DNA from 3 places in the Mesorhizobium sp. WSM4832 genome. Region 3 is predicted to be linked to each of the others. Evidence: predicted binding sites of a transcription regulator. Region 3 holds the regulator's gene; each other region holds the start of a gene.

What was found. Region 3 encodes LexA, which represses DNA repair genes until DNA is damaged. Its sites were predicted from a motif close to TGTTCNNNNTGTGTTCNG; they were not measured.
Region 1: a site for LexA is predicted at 3,199-3,216, ahead of dinB (DNA polymerase IV). Genes of this name have one in related genera too.
Region 2: a site for LexA is predicted at 2,382-2,399, ahead of AC0L2L_RS08720 (PA0069 family radical SAM protein). Genes of this name have one in related genera too.

The regions. Positions count from the first base shown of each region.
Region 1 covers NZ_JBVVQH010000009.1:40,872-48,563, reverse strand. The annotation lists gene AC0L2L_RS14495 (TadE/TadG family type IV pilus assembly protein) at 1-547, shown strand, start outside; gene AC0L2L_RS14490 (hypothetical protein) at 723-959, opposite strand; gene AC0L2L_RS14485 (polymerase) at 1,032-1,265, opposite strand; gene AC0L2L_RS14480 (cupin domain-containing protein) at 1,624-2,004, shown strand; gene dinB (DNA polymerase IV) at 3,278-4,540, shown strand; gene AC0L2L_RS14470 (aldose 1-epimerase) at 4,767-5,645, opposite strand; gene AC0L2L_RS14465 (SDR family oxidoreductase) at 5,648-6,403, opposite strand; gene AC0L2L_RS14460 (ATP-binding cassette domain-containing protein) at 6,415-7,146, opposite strand; gene AC0L2L_RS14455 (ABC transporter permease) at 7,151-7,692, opposite strand, start outside.
Region 2 covers NZ_JBVVQH010000005.1:14,731-22,422, reverse strand. The annotation lists gene AC0L2L_RS08725 (ribonuclease HII) at 268-966, opposite strand; gene AC0L2L_RS08720 (PA0069 family radical SAM protein) at 1,153-2,307, opposite strand; gene AC0L2L_RS08715 (glycosyltransferase) at 2,457-2,960, shown strand; gene AC0L2L_RS08710 (GFA family protein) at 2,977-3,402, opposite strand; gene moaB (molybdenum cofactor biosynthesis protein B) at 3,528-4,085, opposite strand; gene AC0L2L_RS08700 (4-(cytidine 5'-diphospho)-2-C-methyl-D-erythritol kinase) at 4,072-4,971, opposite strand; gene AC0L2L_RS08695 (membrane protein) at 4,994-5,179, opposite strand; gene AC0L2L_RS08690 (S49 family peptidase) at 5,264-6,121, opposite strand; gene AC0L2L_RS08685 (tRNA1(Val) (adenine(37)-N6)-methyltransferase) at 6,232-7,029, opposite strand; gene AC0L2L_RS08680 (putative signal transducing protein) at 7,029-7,253, opposite strand; gene AC0L2L_RS08675 (polyprenyl synthetase family protein) at 7,519-7,692, shown strand, end outside.
Region 3 covers NZ_JBVVQH010000003.1:232,359-240,050, forward strand. The annotation lists gene gltA (citrate synthase) at 1-687, opposite strand, end outside; gene gltX (glutamate--tRNA ligase) at 870-2,294, opposite strand; gene AC0L2L_RS06380 (ComEC/Rec2 family competence protein) at 2,396-4,870, shown strand; gene lexA (transcriptional repressor LexA) at 4,874-5,608, opposite strand; gene kynU (kynureninase) at 6,061-7,308, shown strand; gene AC0L2L_RS06395 (alpha/beta hydrolase) at 7,369-7,692, shown strand, end outside.

The DNA of each region.
Region 1 (7,692 bases), on a different contig from region 3:
GCTGGCCGACGTCGTTCCTCCCGCCTACACGCTCTGCCTGCCGGTGCCCAACGGCAAGACGGTGACGCTGTCGCCGGGCACCTATTGCGATAAGACCTTGTCGGGAAAGATCACCCTCAATCCGGGCACCTACATCCTGCGCAACGTCACCATAAAGCCGGGCGGCAACGGCAGCCTGAGCGGCCAGGGCGTGACGATCTTCCTGATGGAGAACTCGCAGGTCTACATCAACGCCAACGAGCAGGTGAAGCTCTCGCCGCCGACCAGCGGCCCTTATGCCGGCATCACCATTTACCAGGCGCACGGCAACACCCAGGCGCTGACGCTGAACGGCGGATCCGGCTCGGTGGTGAGCGGTTTCATCTACGCCCCGGACGCCACCGTCACCTTTGCCGGAAATTCGGACATGAACGCCCAGGGCAGTTGCCTGCGGCTGGTCGGCGACACCATCGCCATGACGGGGACCTCCGCCGTGAAGGCGGACTGCACGGCCGAACTCGGGAACCGCGAGATGTATGCGGGACGGCTGATCACCCTGGCGAAGTGAGACGAGAAGACGGCGGCGGCCCGCAAGGGCCGCGATGAGTTGCGGGGAAATCGGCAGCCTGTGTCGCGGCCCTAAAGCGTGTCGCGCTGAAACGGATTCAGGCGACACGCTTTAAGTTTCTGTTTTTATGCATGTCGTTATCCCAGAACCGCTGCACACTTCTGGGCGACATGCATTAGAATTCCGCGATGATGTCGGCGCCGGGTTGCTCGTCGAAGAGAACCGCGCAGCCGCGCTCGAGCGCAACCTGCGTCAAGGCGTTGGCCGCATCCTCATCCGACGAGACGAAATCGCCGGTCAGCACGCGCAGTTCCTCGACGGCCTTCGACATCGGCACGACACGCCCGGCCGAACGGTCGCTCGCGCAGGCGTCGATGACGCACAGAAGATCGATGAGTTCGAAATTGCCCATGGCGGCCTCCGCCAGCGCCATCCCTTCGCTCAATCAACGGCGTGAGGCGCGGACTGGTTCCCGCGGCTTACTTCATCCAGGCGGCCTGGCGGGAGCAAGCTTGAGATCGAAGCGGGCCGGCAGGCATGGCGCGAGGCAAGCCTTGCGCACCGATCCGGTCGCGATCGTGTCGATCGGCAGAAGGATCACCATCCGGGCTCGGCGCTCGGGCCAGAGCGGCCTGCCGAAGACGAAGAAGACGCCGCCGACCAGGCTCGCCAGAAGCAGCGCGGCAAACAGATTCGCGATCGTCTTGCCGGGTTGCACGGCCTACAACTCCAGGAAAGGCGTGCCCGCCATATCGCAGGGATGGCGAGCACGCCGTGGTCAACCGCCGATGAAGGGACTTTGTCCGGCGGCTTGCTAGGCAATGAATTTGACGGGGCGGTTGTTTCTTCAAAATCGGCGCCTCGGGCCTCTGCGTTTACGCGTTGAGACTTCAGTCCGAACGCGGCCCCGGACCGTCGCCCGAAGCCCGAACGCAACGCTTCCCGCTGCCGTTGCCCGGACTCGGGATCGCCGTCCTCAATCATAATATTAGCAATTACTCATAGCTAGGCGTATGGATGGGTGCGGTCGCCGACGATCGCAACGTCAGGCGCCGCTTCACTCATGGGAGGAAACCATGGCCGAAGTTGCAATGAACGTGACAAAACTCGAAGCCAAATCGCACAACAATCCCGACGAGGTCCGCGCGCCCGCCAAGACGCGCGTCGAGATCGTCCGGCTGCCGGGCTATACGCTCGGGCGGATGAACATGCAGCCGGGCTGGAAATGGTCCGAATGCGTGAAGCCGGTGGTCAAGACCGAGAGCTGCCAGGTCTCGCATGTCGGCTATGTCGTGTCCGGCTCGATCACCGTGCGCATGAACGACGGCACGCAGAAGACCTTCGAGGCCGGCACGTCCTACACCATCCCGCCCGGCCATGACGCCTGGGTAGAAGGCAACCAGCCGTTCCAGTGCATCGAGGTGCTGAGCGCCGAGCAATACGCCAAGCCGGCATAGGACGGATCGGGCGAAGGCCGGCACGGCCGGAGCCGTGGCACTTCTTTCCGGCAGCCGTGCCAAGCTTACCCCGGCTTCGTCCTTAAGGATGCGTACCGGCATACAAGCAGGAGCGTATATTTGTCATCAGCCGGCGCCGTGTTTCTCTTCCGAGCCCCCGCCGGTTAGGCCCGGCCCATGCTGGCCTACCCCGCCACGGTGCCGGGCCGCCCCCATGGACTCCGCAGCTTCTCCGGAGTTGCGGGATGATTTGTGAATTGCACCGTCGATCACCACGGTTGACGGCAGGGCATTTGACGCAACTGACCGATGGATGCAGTTTTGCCACACCGGGCGATATTTTAGCGACTACTAAGATGAATTGATTCGGCCCATCGCGCTGCAGGGATCATAAATGGGTATCACCCAGTTTTGGCGGGGGCTATGGGTGAGGCCCGACCTGCAGGCGCCGTTTCGCTGTTTCTCTGCCGCATGGCCTGCAAGTCGGGTCCTTTTTTGTCCGGCCAAAGGCCGACCGTATCGGTCCTTGGCGCAGTCGAATTCCGAAGAACTCGCCGGGCGAGACCCCAACTCCTCTAGCCCGGCGAGCCTACAACCTGATCAAGCTACGCGATCAGGACCGGGATCAACCGGCAGAACCTGCGGAGCAAGACCGATGCCAGCGCGCATGTCCTAGAGTGGGACAGAAAGGCGGACGGCAGAATCAGGGGAAAACCTCCAGTCACGGTTTAGATGCTGGGTTGCTAATATTACGATGTGCCTAGCCGACTCGCACCAGTCGGTTAGGCCCGGCGGTCGGTGACCCTAACCACCCCAACGGACTGTCGGGCCGCTATAGGGGCGCCTTGAGCGCCGGGCACTGCCAAGTTTTGCCAGCAAAGGACGACCAGCCGAAGCCGGGGCAGTTGCGGTATGGGTGGGCCGGCTCGCACACAAGGGGTAGGCGCAAGCGGACCATCCAAAAGCCGTACCGGAAATTCCATACCTCTTTCGGCTCAGCCCTCATCCAAATGGCCGTGAACATCTTATGTTAGAGATACCCTCTATTTCGAACATCGGGAGAACAGAAGGGAACCGTCGCCGGGGGCATTGCGGGGCGACGTCGGGCCGCAGTTCGGCGTCTGCAAGCTCGGGTTGTGCCAAGCTGTGCAAGGCTGCATGTTTTGGTGTGGCGGCTTGACACTAAACGCTTTTTGTTCTCTTTATGTTCAGTTAATTCCCCTTGCAACAGACGCAGCTAATGCTGCAATGCCACACAAATGGCCATCGAGCGATGCGCACCACGAACGACGCTGCGGCCGCTACCATCCTGCATGCCGATCTCGACGCCTTCTACGCTTCGGTCGAGCAGCTGCTCGACCCGTCCCTGCGCGGCAAGCCGATCGCCGTCGGCGGCGGAGTGGTACTGGCCGCGTCCTATGAGGCCAAGGTCTTCGGCGTGCGCGGCGGCATGCCCGGCCGCAAGGCGCGCGAGCTCTGCCCGCAGCTCATCTTCGTCGGCGGCCATTTTTCCGAGTACCAGCGCCTCGGCGACGCCGCGATCAAGGTGCTCGACGATTTCACGCCGGTTGTCGAGCGCATCTCGATCGATGAGGCCTTCGCCGATGTTGCCGGCTGCACGCATCTGTTCGGGCCGCCGCAAGAGATCGCGCGAAAAATCCGCCATCGGGTAAAGGCTGAGCTCGGCCTGCCGATCTCGATCGGCGTGGCGCGGACAAAGCATCTCGCCAAGATCGCCTCGCAAGTGGCCAAGCCCGACGGGCTGGTGGTGGTCGAGCCAGGCACCGAGCTTTCATTCCTGCACGACCTGCCTGTCACGCTGATGTGGGGCGTCGGCCCGGCGACCAAGGCGCGGCTGGCCGAGATCGGCGTCGAGACGATCGGGCAGCTGGCGCGCACCCATGGCGGTGCGCTGGAGCGGCTGATCGGCCATGCCGCCGGCCAGAAGCTCGCCGCGCTCGCCTGGAACCGCGACCCGCGCAAGCTCGAGACACATCGACGTGCGATTTCCGCCGGCGCGCAATCGGCGCTGGGCAGGAAGCCAGCGGTGCCACACGTCTTCGTGCCGACGCTCTTGCATCTGGCCGACCGCGTCGCCAGCCGGCTACGCGCCAAGGACCGGCCGGGGCGCACGGTGACGGTGCGCGTTCGCTTCGCCGATCTGCGCGCGGTCACCCGCTCGATGACACTGGAGCAGCCGATCCAGGCGACCGCAATGCTCGCCGAAATCGCCGAGGAGCTGGTGCGCGGCGTGCTGGCCGCCCATCCGGGCGAGCGTGACATCTCGCTGCTCGCCATCTCCGTCTCTCATCTGGAGGAGCACACCGAGCTGCAGCTCGAACTGCCGCTCGGCCTCGCCGATGAAAAGCTCAAGCCCGGCAGCCGCAAGGGGCTGGCCCGCTTCGGCGCCGACCGCGCCATCGACAAGATCCGCCAGCGTTTCGGCAAGGAGGCCGTCGGCTACGGCGCCGTGGCGCTGGAGCGCACGCGCTCGGTGCCGGACGGGTTCAGGGAGTTGGCGGAAAAGGAGCTGTAAGGGAGGCGTTTCGGCATCGCGTTGGCCCGATGTCTTGGTGGCGCAGGCGTATGCGGCATGGTCGGAGTTAGGACGCTTAGGTTTGGGTCACCAACGCTTCTACTCTACGGCGCCCCCCTCTGTCCTACCGGACATCTCCCCCACTTGGGGGAGATTGGACGTCGCCTCGGCTTTCGCCAATCTCCAACGTTTCAAGAATGGCGCCTTCGCCGAAGCTGCCAATCCCTCAGAGCGCGTCGCTTTCCGTCACCGCCCAGTCCAGCCGCATCGTCGCGCTCATCGTTTCCCCGTCATCAAGCGGCGTCAGCCCCTCGCCGTGATGCGCGTCGACCGGGTGCGAGACCGGCTCGAAGCAGAAGAAGCCGGCATCGGGCGACGGCGAATAGAGAATGTAGACGTCGAGCTCGCGTGAGGCGGTGAGCGTGATTGCGATCCCCTCTTCCATCTGCACGATCCTGGCGTGGCCGTCCCATCCGTCGAAGGCGTTGTTCACCCAGTCCGGCGGCAGCGGAATGGGGCGGTCGAAATCCCAGGCCGGGCGCTCGCCCACCGGGACGACGCCGACAGGCAAATGACGCTCGTCCTCCAGCCAGACACGCCTGGCCTTCGCCTCCAGCAGGGTTGTGTCACCGCGCGGGAACCAGGGATGGAAGCCGAGGCCGTAAGGCAGGCGCATGCCGGCACGGTTCTCCACCGTCAGCCACGCGTCGAGCGCGCCGTCGCGCAGCGCATAGGTGACCGATGCCGCATAGCGGTAAGGACCGATCGCGCCGTCTTCGAGCACCAGCTCCGCCTCGGTATCCGTGCGGCTGGCGAGCCGCCACAGTTTCTGGAAACCATCGCCATGGATCGGGAAGGTCTCGCCCGACACGTTCGGCTCGACGGCATGGAAACGGCCTTCGAAGAAAAAGCCGCCGCCGGAAATGCGGTTCGACCACGGCACCAGCAGCTGGCAGCCAGAGGTGCCGGTGCCGTCGCCTGGCTTGAACAGCGCAACCGGGGCGCTGCCGATCACCAGGGCGTCATAACGGGCGATCGCCGCGCCGTTCTCCGGCGTCAAAACCAGCCTCGACTGGCCGTCGTTCAGCTCGATGGCGCCGGCCATGCTCACCAGCCACCATCGACCGCTATATTCTGGCCGCTGATCATGTCGGAAGCGGGCGAGACGAGGAACAGCACTAGCTCGGCGACATTTTCCGGCTCGATGCGCTTCTTCAGGCTTTGGTTCTCGAGGATCCAGTCATTGTACTGCTTGAGTCGGTCGCCGAAGACACGCTCCTCGGCCTCCGAGACCACCGCGCCCGGCGACACGGCGTTGACGCGGATGCCATGCGGGCCGAGCTCGCGCGCCAGCGATTTTGTGAGGCCGAGCATGGCGCCCTTCGACGCGACGTAGGGCACGTAGCCGTCCCAGCGGCCGTTGAGCGTGATCGAGCAGAAGTTGACAATCTTGCCATAGGCCTTCGCCTTCATGCCCGGCGCGCAGGCGCGAGCAAGCGCGAAGGCGGCCGAGGAATTGACGCGGATCTGGTCCTCATACTCGGTCAGCGAAAACTCCTCGAAGGGCCGGTTGATGATCAGCGCCGCGTTGTTGATCAAAATGTCGATGCCGCCTTCCCTTTCCGCCACCGCGGCTACGGCGGCTTCGGCCTCGGCAAGGCGGTTGAGATCGCAGTCAATGAAAGCGATATCGCCCTTGGCCTGCTGGCCAAGCGCCGCCACGGTCTGCGCAGCGTCCGCGATGTCCGGGCGGTCGAGCACCAGGACGCGCGCGCCGGCCCGCGCCAGCCTCACCGCCTGTGCCCGGCCGAGCGAGCCGAGCCCGCCCGTCAGCAGCACGACACGATCGCCAAGCACCTTCATCGCCGCCACCTCTACAAAACGCCATGGACTTCGTCGATCGAGGTGTCCCCGATGCGCTTGTCCAGCACCACCTCGCCGCGCGCCATCGCCACGATGCGGTCGCAGCATTCGAAGACATGATGCATGTTGTGGCTGATGAAGACGCCTGTCACGCCCTGTTCCTTCAGGCCGCGCACGAAGCCGATCACCTTGTTCGTCTCCTTGACCGAAAGGTGGTTGGTCGGCTCGTCGAGGATCATCACCTTCGACTTGAAATGCATGGCGCGCGCAATCGCGACACCCTGGCGCTGGCCGCCGGAGAGCTCGCCGACCAGGGCGTCGGGCGAGCGCAGATGCAGGTCGACATTGGCGATCGCGCGCACGCTCTCCTCGGCCATCTTCTTCTGGTCGAGGATGCCGACGCCGAGGACCGAGAAGCGCGTCGGCTCGCGGCCGATGAACAGGTTCCTGGCGATCGACATGGTGGGAACCATGGAGTTGTACTGGTAGATGGTCTCGATACCGAGATCCATGGCGTCGCGCGGCGTGGCGATGCTCACCGCCCTGCCCTCGACCTTGATCTCGCCCTGGTCGGCGCGGTGGACGCCGGACAGGATGTTGATGAGGGTCGACTTGCCGGCGCCGTTGTCGCCGACGAGCCCAAGCGCCTCGCCGCGCTTGAAGTCGAGCGTGACCCCTTTGAGGGCATGAACGCCGGAATACCATTTGTGGAGGTCGCGCACGGAGATGATGGCGTCGCCCATCGCTTCAGCCCTCCATCTTGATCGCCTTGGCGCGCTTGCGCATCCAGGCATTGGCGACGACGGCGAAGATGGTGAGGAAGCCGATGGCGAACTTGAACCAATTGGCGTCGACATGGCTAAGCACAAGGCCGTTGTCGATGACGCGGATGAGCGTCGTGCCGATGATACCGCCCATCACGGTGCCGATGCCGCCCAGCAGCGATGCGCCGCCGATGACGGCCGACGCCACCGCCTGCAGCTCCATCCCCTCGCCGATCGAGGGGAGCGGCGAGCCGAGCCGCAACACCTGCAGCATGCCGGCGAAACCGGAGAGTACCGAGCACAGCATGAAGCAGACGATCTTGACCCTGGCCGTCGGAATGCCCATCGCGGCTGCCGCGGGCAGGAAGCCGCCGGTCGCCTTGATCCAATTGCCGAAATTGGTGCGCGACAGCATCAGCGAGGTGAGCAGCGCAACCGCCGCGAACCACAGGAACGACATGCGGAACATGTTGCCAGGGCCGACAAAGGAGGTGAACAGCCAGTTGGGCAGGTCGGCGGGCAGCA
Region 2 (7,692 bases), on a different contig from region 3:
CGGGGGGTTGTGTTGGCCTGCCATCCTCGACGGAGTGGGGGTCGATCGGCGCCGGCGTTGTTATTTCGGGCTCGGAGGGCGATGCCGCCCTTTGATTGAGGCCTCGTGGCGAGTTGTCGGCGGCGGCGCATTCGAGGACCGTGGTTCCCCACTCCGTCGCTGCTTCGCAGCGCCACCTCTCCCCCTCCGGAGGGAGAGGAAGGAGTCAAGGTCGGCGAACTCGCGCTCTTCCTCTCCGCCTCAGGAGCCCACAAGCGGGAGATCGTGTTATTCCAGCCCGGCGAAGCTCTCTTCTTCCTCGACCAGTTCCGTCCCGCCCAACCGGAACGGCGCAAACGAGGCGCGATGCAGCCTGGCCACCGGCCCATGCGCCTCGATCGCGGTCCGGTGCCGGACCGTCGCATAGCCCATGTGCACTTCGAAGCCGTAGCGCTCGTGATGCCCGCCGCAGCCGCACATCATGCGGTCGCGCATCACCTTGGCGACGATCGACGCGGCGGCGATCGATTGCGAGCGCTGGTCGCCCTTGATGAGCGCCCGGCCTTCACAGGCGAGACCAGGCGGGATGTCGCGGCCGTCGGCCAAGGCGAGTTTGGGCTGCAGCGAGAGGCCGGCGGCGGCGCGGCGCATCGCTTCCAGGCTGGCTTTCAGGATGTTGCTGTTGTCGATGCCTTCGGCGCTGATCGAGGCCATCGACACACTCAGCGCCGAGCAGAGAATCTTGATGAACAGCGCCTCGCGCTGCAAATGGGTGAGACGTTTGGAATCGTCGAGGCCTTCGGGAATATTGGCGGGGTTGAGCACCACGGCCGCGGCCACCACCGGCCCGGCGAGCGGGCCGCGGCCTGCCTCGTCCATGCCGGCGACCGGCCACAACCCGTCGGCCATCGCCTTCGTCTCGATCGAGAAGTCGGGCTTCTCGACCATTTCAAAGAGAAGCGGAGAATCGGAACGCGTGCGAGCCATGGTGCGGCAAGGTTCGCATCGGCTCCGATTCTCCGCAAGTCCTTCCGGGTCGGATGGGGCGTCGGACCGGGAAGGCACCGTCTCACGGCCGGGGGACAAGGGCCGGACGGGATTCTTTCGCAATTCCAGGAAAATCGCTTTGCCTGGAATTGTTTAGCGGGCCGGCCGTCATGGCCGGCGTGGTCTTCAAAGCAGCATCAATTGCTCGCCGGCACCGGAGCCTGCGACGAATTGGTCGGTGCGGAGCTGCCGCCGCTCGACGTTGACGCCGAGCCGCTTGGCGGCGATCTCGAAGCGCCGCCCGATCTGCCAGGCATAGGGACCGGCGCCCTTCATGCGCTTGCCCCATTCGGAATCGTAATCCTTGCCGTCGCGCATCGAGCGGATCAGCGACATCACATGCCGGTAACGGTCCGGATAATGGCGCAACAGCCAGTCCTTGAAGATCGGCGCCACTTCGAGCGGCAGGCGCAGGATGACGTACCCGGCTTCCCGCGCGCCGGCGGCTCGCGCCGAATCGAGGATACGCTCCATCTCCGGATCGTTGAGGCCGGGGATGATCGGCGCCACCATCACCGATGCCGGAATGCCGGCATCCGAAAGCTGCCTGATCGCCTCCAGCCGCTTCGTCGGCGTCGATGCACGCGGCTCCATGGTGCGCGCCAGCATGCGGTCGAGCGTCGTCACCGACAGCGCCACCTTGGCAAGGCCGCGCTCGGCCATGCGCGACAGGATGTCGATGTCGCGCGTCACCAGCGCCGACTTGGTGACGATGCCGACCGGATGGCCGCGCGCCTCCAGCACTTCCAGGATCTCGCGCATGATGCGGTATTGCTTCTCGATCGGCTGGTAGGGATCCGTGTTGGTGCCGATGGCGATCGTGCGCGGCTGGTAGCCGGACTTCGACAACTCCCTGTCCAGCATGCGCGCCGCATCCGGCTTGGCGAAAAGCTTCGATTCGAAATCGAGCCCCGGCGACAGGCCCATGAAGGCATGCGTCGGCCTGGCGAAGCAGTAGACGCAGCCATGCTCGCAGCCGCGATAGGGGTTGATCGAACGGTCGAAGGAAATGTCCGGCGATTCGTTGCGGGTGATGATGGTGCGCGGCTTTTCGACCTGCACCTCCGTCTTGAAGGGCGGCAGCTCTTCCAGCGAGTTCCAGCCGTCGTCGAACACATGCCGGCTGACCGGCTCGAACCGGCCGGACGGGTTGATGCCGGCCGAGCGGCCGCGATTGCGGTCGGGCCGTACGCGCATGCCGCTCTGCTCGATCATCGCGTTTGCCATTTCGGCTCTGCCAGCTCCGAAAGCGGCAATGTCGGCGCGCACGATCTGTTCCATTTTCGCCCTCTCCCAGGGACTGTCGGCAGGCTGTCGAATCGCTCTGTTCATGAAACTATTCCTATTTCACAGATGAGAACAAAGCAAGAACTTTTTCACCCCGAAAGCGTAACTGGCGAAAGGCGTGGCTTTCCGCTATTCGGCTAGGAATGCTCAGCGTTCTCATCGAAACCCGCAACGACGAAGAAGGTCTTGCCCGTACGCTGGCCTCGCTGGTCGGCGGTGCGGTCGAAGGCGTCGTGCGGGACGTGATCGTCTGTGATGCCGGCTCGACCGACCAGACGCATCGGGTGGCCGAACATGCCGGCTGCCACTATGTGGCGGGCGGGCTCGGCACTGGTATCGGCCAGGCCAAGGGCGACTGGCTGCTGCTTCTGGAACCCGGCGCCAGGCTCGCGGAAGGTTGGATCGACGAGGTCGTTGCCCACACGGCAAAGCAGACCATGCCGGCGCGCTTTTCACGCGCCCGGGCCAATCGCGCGCCTTTCCTGGCTCGCGTCTTTTCGAGCAACCGGGCACTGGCCGAAGGGCTTGTCATCAGCAAGCGCCAGGCCTCGGCTCTGGCAAAGGGCGCGCGCACCGCCGAAGCCCTGGCGCGCGGCCTGGCGACCAGAAGGCTGAACGCCGAAATCTGGGTCGCGCCGCCGAAGTGACGCGGTTCCTGCCCAGTCAGATCCCCCGAATTTCAACCGGCATCCAGGCGGCGCGGCGTCTCGCCAGGCGCTGCTCGCGCGTTTCGGCATCGTAGCGGACGGGGACGGGCTCGCGCAAGAATCGCTCGCGATCGTCGAGCGCGTTGACGATGACGATCGCCCTCGCGTCGTCGCCCTCGCCGGAAATGGCGGCGACATAGACGCCGCATTCGCGGCAGACAAGATAGTCGGCGGTGCGTAGGCCAAACCGGTAGACCTGCAGGCGCTCCTTGTCGGCGACCGAGACGACCAGCCTGCCGTTCGGATCGGCGGCCGCGCGCGAGCCGTGCCGGGTGCAGAACGAGCACTGGCAGGCGCGGATTTCTATCCCGGCCGGATCGACCGCGGTCGAGAAACTGAGGCGGATATTGCCGCAATGGCAGCCGCCGCTGTGAACGGTCATGGCGGATTGTCCCTTGTTCGCTAACACAAGCTACTTTGCCGGCGTCGGCTTCGGAATGGCGCCTCGAAGGCGCAAGCGCTGTTTTGCCTGCAAACCGGATGCCGCTCGGGTTCTTTGCCTGTGCTTTACGAAGTGGGCTTGCCGCGGCGCCGAAGATGCTCGTCCAGCCGCGGCATGATCTCGACGAAGTTGCAGGGCATGTGCCGGTAGTCGAGCTGCGCCTTGATGATCCCGTCCCAGGCGTCCTTGCAGGCGCCCGGCGAGCCCGGCAGCACGAAGACGAAAGTGGCGTTGACGACGCCGCCGGTCGCCCGGCTCTGGATCGTCGAGGTGCCGATCTTGTCATAGGAGATGCGGTGGAAGACTTCAGAAAAGCCGTCCATGCGCTTTTCGAAGATCGGCTCCAGCGCCTCCGGCGTCACGTCGCGGCCGGTGAAGCCGGTGCCGCCGGTGGTGATCACGACATCTATGTTTTCATCCTTCGACCAGCCGAGAACCTTGTCGCGGATCTTTTCGCGGTCGTCGGTGACGATGTCGCGCGCGACAAGCGTATGACCGGCTTCCGTGATGCGGTCGGCGAGCGTCTGGCCGGACTTGTCGTCGGCGAGGCTACGCGTATCGGAGACGGTCAGCACCGCGATGCGCACCGGGATGAAGGGCCGGCTCTCGTCAAGCTTCGCCATCGGCGTCTGCCTCCATGCTGCGCGTCGCGGCGACGAACCAGTCGGGATGGCGGGCGCGGATCTCGATCGCCGCGCGCTTGGCGACATTGCCGGTCTCGAACAGGCCGAAGCATGTGGCGCCGGAGCCGGACATGCGCGCGAACGCGGCGTCGGCACGCTTGAGCGCCTTGAGCGCCTCGCCGATAGCCGGCTCGATCGAACGGGCGGCAGCCTCGAGATCGTTGCGTGTCGTCTCCAGCCAGTTGCGGATGGCGTGGAAATCGAGGCGCTTCGGCAGCGGCGGCAGCGCTTCGTTGTCGCGACTGGACAGCGCCTTGAACACGTCCGGCGTCGAGACGGCGACGCCCGGATTGACCAGAACCAGGCCGAGCGCCGGAAACGCGGGCAGCGGCGACACGTCATCGCCTATGCCGCGCGCGACCAGCGGCTTGCCCTTGAGGCACATCGGCAGGTCGGCGCCGAGCGAAAGCCCGATCCGCGCCAGCGAATTGCCATCGATATCGAGCTTCCAGAGCCGGGCCAGGCCGTTGAGCGTGGCCGCCGCGTCGCTGGAACCGCCACCGATGCCCGAGGCGACCGGCAGGTTCTTCTCCAGCCTGATGGCAACCGGCGGCGTGTGCTGCGCCCCGACCTCCCGGCGCAGGGCGTCGCGTGCCTTGACCACCAGATTGTCGCTGTCTAGCGGCAGGCCAGCCGCATAGCGGCCGGACACCGAGAATTCGTCATGCTCCGCCGGCTCGATCTCGAGCCGGTCGCCGAAGCGGGTGAAGACGGCAAGGCTGTCGAGCAGGTGATAGCCGTCGGCGCGCTGTCCGGTGACATGCAGCGCCAGGTTGATCTTGGCGGGCGCAAGCCACGTCCGGACCTCGGCGCCGGGCTCAACAATGTCAGATGCTGGCGAGATGGCTTCAGTCCTTGGCGAGACGATATTCGCCGGTCTTGGGATCCTTGACCAGCGTGCCCATCGTGCCGTTCGCCGCCTGTTTCTCGGTGCGCCGGATCTTGGCCGTCACGCGTTCGGCCTCGCGCACGAAAGCGCGGTAGCCAAAGTAGGCGGCGGCGCCGACAACGGCGAAGAAAATGATCTGCGGCATCTCACAACTCCTCCCGCGCTTCTCGCGGCAAGGCCGGCCGAATGGGTCGGTCAAGCGCTCATGCTAGCCGCATTCATGGCTTTTTCAAAGCCCGAAGCGCGCCCACAGCGCGCGCTCTTCCGCCGCATCGAGGACCCCGCTGGCCGCGGCCGCAGCGATATCGGGCGCCGAAACGCGCGAGCCGAACAGGCCGAAACGGCCAAACAGACCGCGCGGCGCGGTGATCAGCTTGAGCTCAGTCTTGTCGCCGAAACGCGTCCTGAGCACGCTGCGCATGTCGCCCAGCGCATCGACAAGGCCAAGCTCGAGGCCTCGCTTGGCGGTCCAGAACAGGCCGGTGAACAGGTCCGGGTCGTCCTTCAGCTTGGTGCCGCGCCGCTCCTTGACGAGGTCGATGAAGGTCTCGTGCACTTCGAGCTGCAGCGTCTTGAGCCGCTCGACGTCTTCCTTCTTCTCCGGCTTGAACGGATCGAGCACGGCCTTGTTCTGACCGGCGGTGTGGACGCGGCGCTCGACGCCGATCTTCTTCATCAGCCCAGGGAAGCCGAAAGAGGCGGAGACCACGCCGATCGAACCGACGATCGATGACGGATCGGCGAAAATCTCGTCGCCGGCGACCGCGATCATGTAGCCGCCCGAGGCCGCCACGTCCTCGACGAAAACCAGCACCTTCTTGTTCTTTTCCGCCGCCAGGTCGCGGATGCGCTTGAAGATCAGCCGCGACTGCACCGGCGAGCCGCCCGGCGAATTGATCGAGATGGCGACGACAGGCGAATCGAAGCCGAAGGCCTTTTCGATGATACCGGCCGTCGAAGCGAGCGACAGGCTCGGCCGGAACTGGCCGCCACCGGCCATGATGGTGCCTTGCAGCCGGATGACCGGAATGGTGACGACTGTCGAGCGCCAGGATTTCGGCAGCAGGCGGTTGAAGAGGCGTTTCACGAACCAGTGTCTCCGGTCAATTTGCGGGAGAAAGTTGAGAATTCATCTTTTGCTCCCGGGCATGTAAGGAACGCGGCAGCCAACGGCAATGCCGCATCGCCAGCCCCGGATCAATCGCCGAACAGCGATGCCAGGCCATTATTGATCATTTCCGTCCGCTCCGTCGGCTCGTTTCCGGATGGCCCGTGCAAGGTGAGCGGCGGGCGGATCGACAGTTTTCCGCGCGCGCCGAGCACCGCCCTGACGACGATGCGGATCGCCGCCGCGTCCGGACGCGGGTGCACACAGAGCAGCTCGGCATCGCCGAAGCGGTCTTCGATGGCGTCGAGGATGGCGACCAGCTGCTCGGGTCGCGCAATGACGGCCAGCCCGCCGCGCGGCTTGGCGACGGCGGCAGCGCTCCTGATCCAGCGCTCGAACAGCCCATCCTCCGTCACATGCGCCTGCTTGCGCAGCGCGTCCGGCGTCGAGCGGTCTTGCGCCGCGTTGAACGGCGGGTTCATGATGACGAAATCGAATTGGTTGTCGGCAAGCCCGGCCTCGCCGCGCGCCCGGCCGGTCAGCGTCACGTCGGCCGAAAGCACCGACGCGCGGTCGCCGAGATGCGCATTGCCGGGATGCGAAAGCGTGGCGGCGGCGAACCCCGCCATTTCGGCGGAACGCTCGACGAGCACGGCCCGTGCCGCCGGACAACGCGACAGCACGGCAAGGGCGGCGGCACCGGCGCCGGCGCCGAAATCGGCAAGCCGCCCGGAAAAGCCGGACGGTACGGCCGCCGCCAGCATCATGGCGTCCATGCCGGCGCGATGACCGCCCCGGCTCGGCTGCACCAGCCAGAAGCGTCCGCGATGGAAGGCATCGATCGTGTGCGCCGGCGTATCCGGGACGGGGGCGGTGCTCGCTGCCATTATTTTTTGCGGATCTCGTTCTCGATGCCGGCATCCTTGAGGATACGCCGCGCGGCATCGACCTTTTCGGCATCGACCATCACGCGCCGGGGCAGGATGCCCAGCGAACCGTCGAGCACGCTCATATTCTGGTCGGCGACGAAACAGGCGATGCCGGCGTCGCGCATCAGCGATTCGACAAAGGAGATGACGACGGCGTCGTTGGTGCGGACAAGCTCGATCATGGAACGAAAATCGCAGGTTGCAGCGTTCCTGTAAACGTCGAGGCGAACCTGCGCGAACAACCGCGCCAATTCGCCTCTTGCCGTGCCCGGTTGCGCCGCCCTAGAGTCAGCGCGGGACTAGTGCATGTCGCCCGGAAGTGCGCAGTGGTTTTGGGACAACGACATGCATCAAAACAATGACTTGAAGCGCGTCGCCTGAATTCGTTTCAGCGCGAGGCACTTCAAGGCTGCCGTCGTACGCGTCAATGACACGGGAGTTGTCGTGGTGGGTGTCGTTCTCAACATCGAAGGCAAGCGGGAACCCGCTTCCATCAAGGATCTGATCGATCTGACGGCAGCCGACATGGGGCGCGTCAACGAGCTGATCCTGTCCAAGGCGGGCTCCGACGTCGAGATGATCCCGGAGATCGCCAACCACCTGATCTCTTCCGGCGGCAAG
Region 3 (7,692 bases):
CAGCACCGGATTGATCTTGTACTCCTCGCACGGGACGGCAAAGCACATGTGCAGGAAGTTGGCCGCGAAGCCGAGATCGTTCTTCGGGTAAATGAAGGGCTGGCCGATATGGTACTTGTAGGCCATCGCCGCGATCGTCGGCATCTTGGCGATCAGGCGCATCGAGGCGACCATGCGCTGGTAGGGGTCGGAGATATCGGTCGAGTCGTGATAGAAGGCCGACAGCGCGCCGACCACGCCGCACATGACCGCCATCGGATGCGCGTCGCGGCGGAAGCCGGTGAAGAAGCGCGACATCTGCTCATGCACCATCGTGTGGCGGGTCACGCGATAATCGAAGTCGTCCTTCTGCGCCTTGGTCGGCAGCTCGCCGTAGAGCAGGAGATAGCAGACCTCGAGGAAGTCGCCGTGCTCGGCGAGCTGATCGATCGGGAAGCCGCGATGCAGCAGGATGCCGGCGTCGCCGTCGATGAAGGTGATCCCGGACTCGCAGCTGGCAGTCGAGGTGAAGCCCGGATCATAAGTGAAGGCGCCGGTGGTGCTGTAAAGCGAACCGATGTCGATGACGTCGGGCCCGACCGTCCCGCTTCGCACCTTCAATTCATGCGTCTTGCCGGCGAGTTCGAGCCTGGCGGTCGACTCACGCGTTTTGCTGCCCGGTTCCAATTTTGTCGCAGCTTCGCTCATTCTCAAACTCCTTTTGTATCCTCATGCCGGCAAGGCAATTCCTGCAAACGACACGTCGAAGTCACCGGAATGCGCGAACTCGCCACTGCATTTTTAGGAGGTGCGTGCCAGATTGGGCCAAGACCTAATGTTGCACTGCGAAACGCACCTTTCAATGCCAATCTTCTTGGGCCAGTTCGCTCCTAATCGATTTGATCTGCAATGCGCGCCAGGCTTTCCTGACGGCCCAGCACGGCAAGCACGTCGAACACGCCGGGCGAGGTGCTGCGGCCGGTCAGCGCGGCTCTCAGCGGTTGGGCCACGGCGCCAAGCTTGTGCCCACCGGCCTCGGCAAACTCGCGGATCGAAGCCTCCGCCGAAGCGGCGCTCCACTCGCCCTGGACAGAAGACAATGCGCCATGCACGCCGCGCAAAATCGCGCGCGCATCCGCGTTGAGCAAGCCCGCCGCCTTCTCGTCCAGCGGCAATGGCCGCTCGGCGAACAGGAAAGCCGCGCCGTCGACCAGTTCCACAAGAGTCTTGGCCCGCTCCTTGAGGCCGGGCATGGCCGCAAGCAACTGCGCCTTGCGCCTATCATCGAGCTTTGCCGCAAGTAAGGGGCCGCCTTCGAGATAGGGCAAGGTGGCGACGAAGATATCGAACAGCGCCTGATCGTCCATCTTGCGCATATGGACGCCGTTCAGCGCCTCGAGCTTGGCGAAGTCGAAGCGGGCCGCGCCCTTGTTGACGTCGCCGATGTCGAACCAGGCGATCATATCCTTGATCGACATCACCTCGTCGTCGCCATGGCTCCAGCCGAGCCTGGCCAGATAGTTGAGCAGCGCCTCCGGCAGATAGCCCATGGCGCGATAGGCCTCGACGCCGAGCGCGCCATGCCGCTTCGACAGCTTGGCGCCGTCGGCGCCATGGATCAGCGGGATATGCGACATCGACGGCACGTCCCAGCCCATGGCGTTGTAGATCACCGTCTGGCGGGCAGCGTTGGTCAGGTGGTCGTCGCCGCGGATGATGTGGGTGACGCCCATGTCGTGGTCGTCGACGACGACGGCATGCATGTAGGTCGGGTTGCCGTCCGAGCGCAGGATGATGAAGTCGTCGAGATCCTTGTTGGGAAAGCGCACCTCGCCCTGCACGCGATCGTGCACGACCGTCTCGCCCTCGGTCGGCGCCTTGATGCGGATCGCGCCCTTGACGCCCGCGGGCGCCTCGGAGGGATCGCGGTCGCGCCACTGGCCGTTGTAGCGCGGGGGCAGGCCCTTGGCCCTAGCTGCCTCGCGCATTGCCTCGAGCTCTGCCGGCGTCTCATAGCTGTAATAGGCCTTGCCCATACGCACGAGCTCTTCGGCCACTTCGCGGTGACGCGGCGCGCGCTCGAACTGCGAGACGGCTTCGCCATCCCAGGAGAGGCCAAGCCAGGTCAGCCCGTCGAGAATGGCGGCGGTTGCGGCCTCGGTGGAGCGCTCACGATCGGTGTCCTCGATGCGCAGCAGCATCGTGCCGCCGGTGTGCTTGGCATAAAGCCAGTTGAACAGCGCTGTGCGCGCGCCGCCGATATGCAGGTAGCCTGTCGGCGAGGGGGCAAAACGGGTGACGACCTTGTCGGACATGGAACTCTCAGGCTTGCGCTTAAACGGCATATTTTGCGCGGGCTTTCGCGCAGTTGGCGTTCATGTAGCATAGGCGGTCTGGGGCGCAAGGGGCAGACCCGATGGCTGGACGTGGCTGGGGTGCGGACGAGGGCGAGACAACGACAGCTGGCGTCAGCGAACGCCTGATGTTTGCCCATGCCACGCCCACGGAGGCGGTGCCATTCCAGCTTCCGCAACCGCGTGCACCAGCCGAGCTTCCGCCGCCCGGCGGCGGTGCACTAGAGCCAGCCTCGCCAACTGCCACCGCCGGCCGAATCCGCAAACAGCTTGGCCGCGCTTCGCTTTCGGCGCTGCATCGAAGCATTGCCGTCGCCGCCGCCACCGAGGTCGACCGCGGCGTCGGCTTCCTGCTGGTGCCGGTGTTCCTGGCCGCGGGCGTCATCTACTACTTCTCGCTGAGCACCGAGCCCGATCTCTACAGGCCGCTTGCTGCGGTGGCTCTGATGGCTGTCTGCGCGGCGATCTCGCGTTCCCGGCAGAGAACGCACCTTGTCTTCATGGCAACCCTTTTGTGTGCCCTGGGCTTTCTCGCGGCCAAGGTGGAGACCTGGCGGATGGCGACGCCGATGCTGGGGTCCGAAATCCAGACGCGGCTGACGGGCCGCCTTGTCACCGCCGAGGCGATGGCCAATGGCCGTGTCCGACTGACCATCGATCTCATGTCCACGGCACATCCGACGCTGCGCTATGCGCCGGCTCGCGTCAGGTTGTCGGCGCGCAAGATCCCGCCCGACATGACAGCGGGGTCGATGCTGACCGGCTACGCCAAGCTGCTGCCGGCGACGGGCCCGGTCCGGCCTGACAGCTACGACTTTTCCTTCGACAGCTATTTCACCGGCATCGGCGGCAGCGGCTTTTTCCTGGGCGATCCAAAGCTGATTGCGCCGACCTCGATTGCGCCAACAGGGGCGCCGTTCGGCGCGCGCATCGCATCGGCCATAGAAAACGCGCGTGAAGGGATCGCCGACCACATCAGGGATACCATCGGCGGTTCCGAAAGTGAGATTGCAGCAGCACTGATCGTCGGCGTGCGCGCCGGCATTCCGGAAGAAATCAACGAGTCGATGCGACGCACCGGTATCTATCACATCATCTCGATCTCCGGCCTGCACATGGCGCTGGTCGCCGGCACGATCATGGTCCTGCTGCGCGGCGCCTTCGCGCTGTTTCCGGATTTCTCGTCGCGCCGGCCGGTGAAGAAATATGCCGCTGGAATCGCGCTTATCTCGATCGCCGCTTACCTGGTGATCTCCGGCATCGTGGTGGCGGCCGAGCGAAGTTTTATCATGCTGGCGGTCATGCTGGTCGCCGTGCTCTTCGACCGCACGGCGCTGACGATGCGCAACCTGGCGATCTCGGCCATCGCCGTCATCCTGGTCTCGCCGCACGAGGTGGTCGGTCCGAGCTTCCAGATGTCTTTTGCCGCCACAGCGGCGCTCGTCGGTGCCTATGCCGGCTTCGCCGACTATCGCGCCGGCAAAACGACCGCGCCGCCGGTAAAGCGTTCGTTCCTCGGGTTCATATCGCGGAAACTGGCGGTTGGAGTGGGCGCCGCCGCCATAACATCGCTCATCGCGGGCAGCGCGACATTGCTGTTCGCGATCTGGCACTTCCAGCGGGTGTCACCGCTCAGCCTGCTGGCCAATCTGGCGGTCATGCCGATCGTCTCGCTGGTTGTCATGCCGTTCGCCGTGTTGAGCGCGCTGGCGATGCCCTTCGGCTTCGACGGTCCTTTTCTCTATGTGATGGGCAAGGGCCTGACGGCGATGATCGCCATTTCAGCGTGGATTTCCGAGCGCTCACCGGTCGATGCCGTCGGGTTGATCTCGATCCAGTCGGTGCTGCTGGCGACGATCGCGCTGGTCATCGCTACCATGGCCACCACCTGGCTCAGATTGGCAGCCATGCCGTTCGCGCTCGCTGCCCTGATGGTCATCCCGCATGTCCGAACGCCGGACGTGCTTATCTCGGAGGATGCGCATCTGGTGGCAATGCCGATCGGCGCCGGCGAGCTCGCCGTCAACCGCGCACGCTCCAATGAGTTCACCACGGACAATTGGAAGCGGGCGCTGAAGGCCGAAGCAATTGTGCCGCCGGAGACATTTTCCAAAGACGCTCTCGACATCGCCGATCCCGTCGACCTGCCGCCTGGCTCGCCCTTCTACTGCACAGGCGACCTGTGCATCGGCCGGCATCCTTCCGGGGCGATCGTCGCACTAGTCGAAAACCGCGACAGCGCCCGTCCGGCCTGCGGCTTTGCCGACCTCATCGTCATCAACGACGCCACAGCCTACAATCCCTGCCGCGATCCGCGTGTGCTTGTCGTCACCAAGCGCCAGCTGGCGCGTGACGGCAGTGCGGCCGTCTTCTTCGACCCGCAATCGGCAACCGCGCGTCCAAACGTTCGCTACGCGGTCGAGAAGCCATACCGGCCCTGGCACGAGCAACGCAAATACACCCGCGAGGCGAGGGGCCTGCCGCCTTACAAAAAACCCGAGAGGACGGAAGCGAAGTCTTCGCCACCAGCCCAATAGATTTCAGTAGCGGCGGATAAGCCCGACGAGCTTGCCTTGGACCTTGACCCGGTCGGGCCCAAAGATGCGGGTCTCGTAGGCCGGATTGGCGGCCTCGAGCGCGATCGAGGCGCCCTTGCGGCGGAAGCGCTTGAGCGTCGCTTCCTCGTCGTCGACCAGCGCCACCACGATCTCGCCCGGGCTTGCCGTGTTGGCATTGCGGATGATGACGGTGTCGCCGTCGAAGATGCCGGCCTCGATCATCGAGTCGCCCTTGACCTCCAACGCATAATGCTCGCCGCCCATGATCATATCCGGCGGCACGGTGATCGAATGCGTCTGGTGCTGGATTGCGTCTATCGGCACGCCGGCGGCGATGCGGCCCATCACCGGAATCGATACGGCCGAAACAGCGTCGTCGTCATTGCTGGGCATCGGCGTACGCGAGGTGGTTGCCGGCTTGAGCTGACGGCCGAGATTGCCTTGGCCGCCCTGGATGACGCTCGGCGAAAACTTCCTCGCGGCATTCAGGCCAGGCGCGATCGAGTCGGGCAGCCGCAGCACTTCAAGCGCGCGCGCCCGGTTTGGCAGCCGGCGAATGAAGCCGCGTTCCTCCAGCGCCGTAATCAGCCGATGGATACCAGACTTCGAGGCAAGGTCGAGCGCCTCCTTCATCTCGTCGAAAGATGGAGGAATCCCGCTCTCCTTCAGACGTTCATGGATGAACATCAGGAGTTCATGTTGTTTGCGCGTCAGCATTGGCGGCCCCCATGGGTTCTCAAACCAGAATCAGAAAAACAAACCCAGAACAAACACTATCTGTTCCAGTTGTGTTCCGCAACCGTTTAAAGTTTAATGAATTTGTTAAGGTTGCCGAAACAATGTTGCATCCAGTGGCGGCGTGGCCGCCGCGCGCCGGGCGGCGGTATTGATTCCGCTCGATTTTGCGGCCCATCCTTAAGCTGGAACAAGAGGCGGCACCATCACGAAAGTGCCGGGTGGGGTCGCGCCGGCTCCTCGTTGCGCGTTCTGCACCGTGAACGAAACGAACCCAAAATGCCAACCTGGCGATGATTCCGGTCCCTGGTCTTCGCCGTCTATGGACCAGCTAACATAGGACGAAAGGTTCTTGCCCTGGCGCCGGCGGTGGTGAGACAACCGCCCTTGGCCGGCCGTGAGCGGCGCCGGGTCGAAATGGAGGCGGTGGCACAATGATGGGAATTCCCGATCTCGCTGACGTCGAGGCGATGGATGCCGCGGATCCGCTGCGCGCCATGCGCGGTCGCTTCGTCTTGCCTGAGGGCGTTATATACCTCGACGGCAATTCTCTGGGCGCTGCTTCGATCAACGTCTTCAGCGAGATCGAGACGGCCACGAAGCAGGAATGGGCGCGAGACCTCATCCGCGCCTGGAACACCGCTGGTTGGTTCGACATGCCTGTGGAGCTCGGCGACCGGCTCGGGCGTCTGATCGGCGCCGCGCCGGGCCAGAGCGTGGTGTGCGACACGACCTCGATCAACATCTACAAGGTCCTGCATGCGGCACTCGCAATGCGTCCCGAGCGCTCGGTGATCGTTGCCGAGGGCGACAGCTTCCCGACCGACCTCTACATGGCCGAAGGGGTGGCCTCGACGCGGCCCGGCACGGTGCTGCGGCTCGAAGGTGTCGATGCCGCGACGATCGAGGAACTGGTCGACGATCGTGTCGCAGTCATCCTGGTAAACCACGTCAACTACAAGTCCGGCCGGCTGCGCGACATGGCGGCGCTGACGCGCAAGGCCCATGAGGCCGGTGCGCTGATTGTCTGGGATCTCTGCCACACGGCCGGTGCCCTGCCGGTGGATCTCGACGGCTCGAATGCCGATTTCGCCATAGGCTGCACGTACAAATATCTTAATGGCGGACCGGGAGCGCCGGCCTTCATCTACGCCGCGAACCGCCACCATGGCGACATTCGCCAGCCGCTCAGTGGCTGGTGGGGCCATGCCAGGCCGTTCGCGTTCGAGCAGGGCTATGCCGCCGGCGCGGGCATCCGGCGGTTCCTGTGCGGAACGCAGCCGGTGCTGTCGATGCGGGCGCTGAAAGGAGCGCTGGATCTCTGGGACGAAGTCGAGATGACGGCTGTGCGCGAGAAAAGCATCGCGCTGACGGACCTGTTCATTCGGCTTGTCGAAGCCAAATGCGGCGCCTTCGGTCTCGAACTGGAAAGCCCGCGCCGCGGCGCCGAGCGCGGCAGCCAGGTGTCGTTTGCCCATCCGCATGGCTACCAGGTGATGCGCGCCTTGATCGAGCGCGGCGTGATCGGCGATTTCCGCGCGCCGTCGACCGTTCGTTTCGGCTTCACGCCGCTTTATATCGGCTACCGGGATGTCTGGGATGCCGTCGACGTGCTGGAAGACATCTTGCGCACCGGCGCCTGGCGAGAAGCACGCTTCGCCGTCAAAACAGCTGTTACCTGACTTTGAAATCGGCGATGCAATCAAAAGCCATTCAATATTGACCTGACCGCGGAGGGACTGGTGCTGGGACACCGCATTGTCGACTGGGACAACGCCTATGCAAACGGCGCCAATATCGCCGGCGGCGACCGTTGGCCGGCGGCCTGGGATGGCCCGGCTCAGGCATTTCGCGAAAAGCTGCTAGCGCAGGGCAGGGCGCGGCTCGATATCGTCTATGGCGAAGCGCCGCGCAGCCGGCTCGATCTGTTTCTCCCGCCTGCCGCGCCAAAGGGGCTCGTTGTGTTCGTCCACGGCGGCTACTGGATGGAGTCGGACAGGAGTTCCTGGTCGCATCTGGCAGGAGGCGCGGTCGGACGTGGCTTCGCCGTAGCCATGCCCTCCTAC